2 regions of the Streptomyces sp. CNP082 genome follow, and region 2 is predicted to be linked to the other one. Evidence: riboswitches for the same ligand, from Rfam matches in the RefSeq annotation. Region 2 holds a riboswitch; the other holds the start of a gene.
What was found. Region 2 has a riboswitch for glycine ahead of gcvT (glycine cleavage system aminomethyltransferase GcvT). Riboswitches for the same ligand answer to the same signal wherever they lie in the genome.
Positions count from the first base shown of each region.

Region 1: another riboswitch for glycine. It lies ahead of gcvP (aminomethyl-transferring glycine dehydrogenase); the one in region 2 lies ahead of gcvT (glycine cleavage system aminomethyltransferase GcvT).

Region 1 covers NZ_JCANSZ010000009.1:112,688-117,093, reverse strand. The annotation lists gene gcvP (aminomethyl-transferring glycine dehydrogenase) at 1-2,246, opposite strand, end outside; glycine riboswitch at 2,425-2,521, opposite strand; gene B124_RS10930 (PRC-barrel domain-containing protein) at 2,662-3,072, shown strand; gene B124_RS10925 (DNA polymerase IV) at 3,073-4,406, opposite strand, start outside.
Region 2 covers NZ_JCANSZ010000003.1:266,716-271,121, forward strand. The annotation lists gene B124_RS04080 (enhanced serine sensitivity protein SseB) at 64-837, opposite strand; gene B124_RS04085 (AAA family ATPase) at 960-1,520, opposite strand; glycine riboswitch at 1,723-1,820, shown strand; gene gcvT (glycine cleavage system aminomethyltransferase GcvT) at 1,978-3,111, shown strand; gene gcvH (glycine cleavage system protein GcvH) at 3,169-3,546, shown strand; gene glyA (serine hydroxymethyltransferase) at 3,675-4,406, shown strand, end outside.

The sequences.
Region 1 (4,406 bases), on a different contig from region 2:
GGCTGCAGGGGGTGGTTCGGCAGGTACGGGGCCAGGTGCGCGCGGACGGCGACCGGGCCGACGCCCGGACCGCCGCCGCCGTGCGGGATGCAGAACGTCTTGTGCAGGTTCAGGTGCGAGACGTCGCCGCCGAACTTCCCCGGCCCGGCGAGGCCGACGAGCGCGTTGAGGTTGGCGCCGTCCACGTACACCTGGCCGCCGGCTGCGTGCACCGCGTCGCAGATCTCCGTGATGTGCTCCTCGAACACGCCGTGCGTCGAGGGATAGGTGACCATGAGCACGGCCAGCTCGTCGCCGTGCTGCTCGATCTTCGCGCGCAGGTCGTCCGCGTCGACCTCGCCGTTCTCGGCGGTCCTGACGACCACGACCTTCATGCCGGCCATCACCGCGGAGGCGGCGTTGGTGCCGTGCGCGGAGGACGGGATGAGGCAGACGGTGCGGTGCTCGTCGCCGTTCGCACGGTGGTACGCCCGTACGGCCAGCAGGCCCGCCAGCTCGCCCTGCGAGCCGGCGTTGGGCTGCAGGGAGACCTTGTCGTAGCCGGTGACGGCGGCCAGCCCTTCCTCCAGCTCGCGGATCAGGGTCAGGTAGCCCTCGGCCTGGTCGGCGGGCGCGAAGGGGTGCAGGCCGGCGAACTCCGGCCAGGTGACGGCCTCCATCTCGGCGGTCGCGTTGAGCTTCATCGTGCAGGAGCCGAGCGGGATCATGCCGCGGTCCAGCGCGTAGTCCCGGTCGGCCAGCGTGCGCAGGTAGCGCAGCAGGGCGGTCTCGGAGCGGTGGCGGTGGAAGACGGGGTGGGTCAGGTACTCGTCGGTGCGCAGCAGCCCGGCGGGCAGCGCGTCTGCGGTCGCCGCGTCCAGCGCGTCCACGTCCTGGCCGGTGACGCCGAAGGCGTCCCAGACGACGGCCAGATGGTCGCGGACGGTGGTCTCGTCGCAGGTGACGCCGACGTGGTCGGCGTCGGCGAGGCGGAGGTTGACGCCGGCGTTGCGCGCGCGGGCGGTGACCTCGGCGGCCCGGCCGGGGACGCGGACGGTGACGGTGTCGAAGAGCGCGTCGTGGACCACGTCGGCGCCGCCGGCCTTCAGGCCCGCGGCGAGTATCGCGGCGTAGCGGTGGGTGCGCCGGGCGATGGCCGCCAGGCCCTCGGGGCCGTGGTAGACGGCGTACATCGAGGCCATCACCGCGAGCAGCACCTGCGCGGTGCAGATATTGCTGGTGGCCTTCTCGCGGCGGATGTGCTGCTCGCGCGTCTGGAGGGCCAGCCGATACGCCTGCGCCCCGTCCGCGTCCCTGGAGACGCCGACGAGCCGCCCGGGCAGGCTGCGCGCGAACTTCTCGCGGACGGACATGTAGCCGGCGTGCGGCCCGCCGAAGCCCATGGGGACGCCGAAGCGCTGGCTGGAGCCGACCGCGATGTCCGCGCCGAGCGCCCCGGGCGAGGCCAGCAGGGTCAGCGCCAGGAGGTCGGCGGCGACGGTGACGACGGCGCCCAGCTCGTGCGCCTGCTCGATGACGGGCACGAGGTCGCGTACGGCACCGGAGGCGCCCGGGTACTGCAGCAGCACGCCGAAGACGCCGCGCTCCGCGACCTCGGCGGGGATGCCGCCGGCCAGGTCCGCGACGACGACCTCGACGCCGGCCGGCTCGGCGCGGGTGCGCAGCACCGCGACGGTCTGCGGCAGGGTGTCGGCGTCGACCAGGAAGACGCCGTCCTTGACCTTGCCGACGCGCCGGGACAGCGCCATCGCCTCGGCGGCAGCCGTGCCCTCGTCGAGCAGCGACGCGCCCGCGGTGGGCAGCCCGGTGAGGTCGGAGACGACGGTCTGGAAGTTGAGCAGCGCCTCCAGCCGGCCCTGGGAGATCTCCGGCTGGTACGGGGTGTACGCCGTGTACCAGGCGGGGTTCTCCATGACGTTGCGCAGGATGACCGGCGGCGTGTGGGTGCCGTGGTAGCCGAGGCCGATCATGGACGTCAGCACCTCGTTGCGGGCGGCCAGGCCGCGCAGCTCGGCCAGCACCTCGGCCTCGGAGCGGGCCTCGGGCAGCGCGAAGGCGCCGGTGCCCTTGATCGAACCGGGCACGGCGGCCTCGGTCAGCTCGTCCAGCGAGCCGTAGCCGACCTGGGCGAGCATCTTGTCCCGGGCGCCCGCGTCCGGGCCGATGTGGCGCTGCTCGAATTCGGTGCCGCGCTCCAGGGCGGAAAGCGGGATGCGGCGGGCGTTCGTCTCGGACGGATCAGACAACGGGGCCTCCTGGTCGCGCGGACCTTCGCGGATGCCCATGGGCCGGGCACCCGTACGGCCTCCCCCTCTGTCATCCGGACCTGAGAGCTTCACCGGTACGCCCTGACTGGGCGCGAGCCGGCTTGCACCGTCGGTGAGGGAAGGCCGCGCGGCGGCCCGCCCTGCTTTCCAGAGTGACCTCGTCCGTGCGGTACGGGGGCCTGAGAGATTCCGGGGAGGAGTTGCTCCTTCGGCGCCTCCGGCTGGCGGTCGGAGGACTCTCCCGCACGGGGTCTGCAGCCACGGTCAGGGTACCAGCGCACGCCCCCGCGCTTCCCGGCGCGGGCGCTCCCCCGGTGCGCCCGGGCGGCGCCCGCCGAGTGGCCGCGGGGCGCATTGTGCCGTTACGTGGAGGGCAGCGGAGCTGTGACGAGACGTGGGAGGCACCGTGCAGACCGACATCGACCCCCGGAGCCTGATCGGCGTACGCGCGTACGACAGCGACGGCGGCAAGCTCGGGACCGTCGACGAGGTGTACCTCGACGACGCCACCGGCGCCCCGCAGTGGGCGGCCGTGCGCACGGGCCTGTTCCACCGCGACGCGTTCGTGCCGCTGGGGCCGAGCGAGCTGGCCGACGAGGGCCTGCGGGTGCCGTTCGACCGGGCGCTGATCAAGGACGCGCCGGACTTCGGCGTCGGCCGGCACCTCTCCCCCGCGCAGGAGCTCCAGCTCTACCACCACTACGGCATGGCGCTGCCGCCCGACGTCGCCAAGAACCACCCGAACCACCAGCCGCGGCCGTCGCAGGACCGGGACTTCGGCGAGGTCGCCGGCTCCGGCGACTGATCAGCCGCCGGGCGCCAGCGGCAGCGGGTCCGCCGGCTGCAGCGCCGGGTCGTCGGCGGCGAACGTACGCACCCGCCCGGGCGCCGAGCCCGGCACCTCGAACCGCACGGTGACCCGGCCGACGCCGCTGCCCTGCACCCAGCCGGGGCCGTACTCGGCGTGCCGTACGTCCCGCCCCGGCAGCCAGCGCGGAGCAGCCGGCTCCGGCGCCGCGGGGGCCGGGGGCGGGGCCGGCTCAGGCGGCGGCAGCGCCACCGGGCCGTCGGCGTCCACCGGCCCGTGCTGCGCCTCCGGCGCCTGGCCGGCCTGCGCGAACAGGTCCTCCTGCGTGAAGTCCGCCAGCCCGCTGACGCCGACGCCCAGCAGCCGCACCCCCGCGGTCGTCTCCACGCTGTCCAGCAGCCGCAGCGCCGCCTCGGTGACCACGGCCGGGTCGTCGGTGGGGCCCCGCAGGGTCTCGGAGCGGGTCAGGGTGGAGAAGTCGTACCGCCGGACCTTCAGGACCACCGTGCGGCCGGAGCGCCCCGCGCCGCGCAGCCGCGTCACGCACCGCTGCGCCAGCCGCTCCACCTCCGTGCGGATACGGATCCGGTCGGTGAGGTCGACGTCGAAGGTGTCCTCGACGGAGACGGACTTGGTGTCCCGGCCCGCGACCACCGGCCGCTCGTCCAGACCCAGCGCCATCACATGGATCCCGGTGCCGTGCGCCTTGCCCAGCAGCCGCACCATCTCGTCCTCGCCGGCGTCGGCGATCTCCCCGACCGTGGTGATCCCGGCCCGGCGCAGCGCGTCCGCCGTCGCCGGGCCCACGCCCGGCAGCGTACGCACGCTCATCGGCCCCAGCAGCGCCCGCTCGCCGCCAGGCGGGACCACAACCAGGCCGTCCGGCTTGGCCAGCTCGGAGGCGACCTTGGCGAGCATCTTGGAGGCGGCGAGCCCCACGGACCCGGTCAGGCCCGTGGCGGCGCGGATGTCCGCGCGCAGCCGGCGCGCCACGCCCCGCAGCGCCGCCTCCTCGGCGGGCGTGCCGCCGGCTTCGAGGTCGACGAACGCCTCGTCCAGGCTCAGCGGCTCCACCAGCGGCGACAGCTCCCCGAGCAGTGCCATGACCTGGCCGCTGACCTGCTGATAAAGCCCGAAGCGGGGGATGAGGAACGCGGCGTTCGGGCAGAGCCTGCGGGCCATGCCCATGGCCATCGCCGAGTGCACCCCGAAGGCCCGCGCCTCGTACGACGCGGTGGCCACCACGCCGCGCGGTCCGAGGCCGCCGACGATCACGGCCTTGCCCCTCAGGCTCGGCTTGGCGGCCTGCTCGACCGCGGCGTAGAACGCGT
Region 2 (4,406 bases):
CGCCGCTTCCGGGCACGCGTGTATGCCCGAAAGGTCATCAAACCAGCTTAGAGCCTCACCGCGTCAGCCGACCCGGATGTAGAACGGCTCAACCTTGGCCCGCATCCAGGTGATCACCGGGTCCACCGCGGCGTCGAGGAAGACCAGTTGCACCTTCCACGGCACCGGCTGCGTGCCCAGCGCCCGGCCCAGCGCCGCCACCGCCGCCTGCTTGCTCTCGTCGTACGTGTCCAGCATGTCGACGCCGATGTAGAGCTGTTCCGGACCGCCCTCCACGCTCGCGAGCCCCCGGCGTGCGCTGCGCACCACCCCGATCTGCTCGAACTCCTCCCGGGCCGCGGCCAGGAAGTCCACCGGATCGTCCTGCCAGTCCGGGGTGAACAGCCGCACCCGGCCGCCGCGCACCTCCCCCGGCAGCCGCAGCGACCCGCGGTCCCGGCACAGCTCCGCCACCGCCGCCGGCGGCAGCGGCACGCCGACCGTGCCGCCCGGGTTGACCGCGATGCCGACCTGGGGCGGCAGCCCGCGGGCGAACTCGCGGGCCGGCGCGACGGTGAACGACAGGTGGGAGCCGGCTACCCGCAGGAACTCCTCCTGCGAGGAGAACACCGGCACGTACAGCGCCCCGCCGATGTCGGTCGTCGGCACGCCGAGCGACGTGCTGTCGGGCCCGCCGCCCTGGGGCAGCGGCACCCACAGGCTGCTGCGGCCCAGCACCTCCAGCAGCCGCGGGGCGGCCTGCGGGTTGCCGAGGGAGGCGGCGAGCACCTCCTCCAGCTCGTTGCCGGGGAAGCCGCCCGTCGCGGGGGGCTGCGGGGAGCGGTAGTCGAAGCTCATCGGGACCAGCCAACTCTCTTCGGGAGGAACGTCGGCACCCTAACCGCTGCACGCGCCCGCGGGCGAAGGCGCGGGCTCGGCCGAAGCTGACCGGCGGGCTCAGCCGAAGCTGACCGGCGGGCTCAGCCGAAGCTGATCGAGCGCGGCGCCCCCGGCGCCTGTCCGTCCAGCACCAGCACCGAGTCGCACCCCGGCGCCGGCTGGCCGGCCCGCGCCCGGTCCAGCAGCCTGCGGTGCGCCCACCGGTGCCGGGCGAAGGCGTAGCGCGACACCGAGCGCCCGCGCCGCTCCTGCCGCTCGCGCGCCACGTCGGCCGGCACGTGGAGCACCACGACGTGCATCCCGCGCCCGTACCGCCTGGCCTGCCTGGTCAGCCACCAGCGCACCCAGGGCAGCGTGCCGCAGTCGTGCACGACGAGGCTGCCGCCGGCGCGGACGGCCAGGCGCAGCCGCACGTAGTGGTCGATGCGCACCAGCGGCCGGTACACGGCGTACGGCAGCCGCCCGCCCAGCTTCCGCGCCCAGCGCTCGCGCACGTACTGCGAGTCGATGAGCAGCGCCGCCGGCGGCTGCGTACGCCGCATGAGCGTGCTCTTGCCGCTGCCCGGCAGCCCGGAGACCACGACGATGTCCCCCGCCGGATAGCGGAGCCGTTCCCGGGAGGCCGCCTGCTCCACCGTCACGCTGCCTCCCACGCCCTGCACCGCCGCCGCTTGCCCCCCACCAGCCTGGCAACAGCGGCGGGGCTCGACAAGGACGCCACGGAAGCAGCCGAAGCCATTGACGGCACCTGAGCGGCGGAAGCCGGTCTCCCAGTTCTTCGCGCCGTCCCGCTATCGCCGGCCGCGTGCAATGATGGGGCCCGCCAACTGCATACCGGCCGTTCGAACCCGCGCGGGAGAGTCCCGGTGCCTCATCGCACCGGGCGCCGAAGGAGCAAGTCCTCCCTTGAATCTCTCAGGCCCCGTCACCGCGCGGGCGAGGCAGATCTGAAAAGCGGGCAGCGCTCTGGAGCACAGCCGTGTGCCGGTGCCGCCCCACCCAAGGTGCAAGCCACGCTCCCGCGGGATCGTGGCGAACCTCTCAGGTTCCGATGACAGATGGGGAGGACACGACCACCCCCTGTCCGGGAGCCTGACGATGACCACTGAGAGCCCTGCACCGCGCCGTACCGCGCTCGACGCCACGCACCGCGCCCTCGGCGCCACCATGACCGACTTCGCCGGCTGGGACATGCCGCTGCGCTACGGCAGCGAGCGCGAGGAGCACGTCGCGGTGCGCACCCGCGCCGGCCTCTTCGACCTCTCCCACATGGGCGAGATCACCGTCACCGGCCCCCAGGCCGCCGACTTGCTGGACTACGCCCTGGTGGGCCGGCTCTCCGCGGTTCGCCCCGGCCGCGCCCGGTACACGATGATCTGCCGCGAGGACGGCGGCATCGTCGACGACCTGATCGTCTACCGGCTCGCGGACGAGGAGTACATGATCGTCGCGAACGCCGCCAACGCCCAGGCCGTGCTGGACGCCGTCACCGAGCGCGCCGCCGGCTTCCCGCGCGCCGAGGTGCGCGACGACCGGGACGCGTACGCCCTGATCGCCGTGCAGGGCCCGAAGTCGCCGGCCGTCCTCGGCCGGGTCACCGACGCGGATCTGGCCGGCCTGAAGTACTACGCGGGCCTGCCCGGCACCGTCGCCGGCGCCGACGCGCTCATCGCCCGTACCGGCTACACCGGCGAGGACGGCTTCGAGCTGTTCGTCCGCCCCGCGGACGCGGTCGCCGTCTGGGATGCGCTGACCGCCGCCGGTGCGGACGACGGCCTGGTGCCGTGCGGCCTCTCCTGCCGCGACACCCTGCGTCTTGAGGCCGGCATGCCGCTGTACGGGCACGAGCTGTCCACCGCGCTCACCCCCTTCGACGCCGGCCTCGGCCGGGTCGTCAAGCTCGACAAGCCCGGCGGCTTCGTGGGCCGCGAGGCGCTCGCGCGGGCCGCCGAGCGCGCCGCGGCCGAGCCGCCGCGGGTGCTGGTCGGCCTGGTCGCCGAGGGCCGGCGGGTGCCGCGTGCGGGGTACGCGGTGGTGGCCGGCGGCGAGCGGATCGGCGAGGTCACCTCCGGCGCCCCCTCCCCCACCCTCGGCAAGCCGATCGCCATGGCGTACGTGGACGCCGCGCACGCCGAGCCGGGGTCCGCGGCGGCCACCGGCGTGGGCGTCGACATCCGCGGCAGCCACGAGCCGTACGAGGTCGTCGCACTGCCCTTCTACCAGCGCGCCTGAGCGTGCCACGAGCGCCCCTGCACCTCACCCACGTCCCGATCCTGGAGAATCGCCCTCATGACCAACCCTGAGCACCTGCGCTACAGCAAGGAACACGAGTGGATCACGGCCGCCGACGACGGCGTGGCCACCGTCGGCATCACCGCCCACGCCGCGAACGCCCTCGGCGACGTCGTCTTCGTCCAGCTCCCGGACGTCGGTGACACGGTCACCGCGGGCGCGCCCTGCGGCGAGCTGGAGTCGACCAAGTCCGTCTCGGACCTCTACGCGCCGGTGACCGGCGAGGTCACGGCGACCAACGAGGACGTCGTGGCCGACCCGGCGCTGGTGAACTCGGGTCCGTTCGACGACGGCTGGCTGTTCAGGGTGCGGGTCGCGGCCGAGGCCGACGGCCTGATGTCCGCCGACGAGTACACCGCGTTCACCGCGACCTGAGCTGCCCGGCGAGCTGAGCCCCGCCGCGAGGTGAACTCCGCCGCGAGGTGAACTCCGGGCCGCGCTCCGCCGCCGCAGCCGCGCCCGCCCCCGACCGCCCGCGTCCGTCCTTTCCCACGGAAGGTCCCATGTCCCTTCTGAACGGCTCGCTCCACGAGGTCGACCCCGAGGTCGCCGCCGCCGTGGACGCCGAACTCACCCGCCAGCAGTCCACCCTCGAGATGATCGCCTCGGAGAACTTCGCCCCGGTCGCCGTGCTGGAGGCGCAGGGCTCGGTCCTCACCAACAAGTACGCCGAGGGCTACCCCGGCCGCCGCTACTACGGCGGCTGCGAGCACGTCGACGTCGCCGAGGAGCTGGCCCGCGAGCGCGTCAAGGCGCTCTTCGGCGCCGAGGCCGCGAACGTCCAGCCGCACTCCGGCGCGTCGGCGAACGCGGCGGCGATGTTCGCGGTGCTGGGGCCCGGCGACACGATCCTCGGCCTGGACCTGGCCCACGGCGGGCACCTGACCCACGGCATGAGGATCAACTTCTCCGGCAAGCTGTACGACGTCGCCGCCTACCACGTGGACGCCGAGACCGGCCTGGTCGACATGGCCGAGGTCGAGCGGCTGGCCAAGGAGCGGCGGCCCAAGCTGATCATCGCCGGCTGGTCGGCGTACCCGCGGCAGCTCGACTTCGCCGGCTTCCGCCGGATCGCCGACGAGGTCGGCGCGCTGCTGATGGTCGACATGGCGCACTTCGCCGGGCTGGTGGCCGCGGGCCTGCACCCCAACCCCGTGCCGTACGCGGACATCGTCACCACGACGACGCACAAGACGCTCGGCGGCCCGCGCGGCGGGGTCATCCTCTCCCGCCAG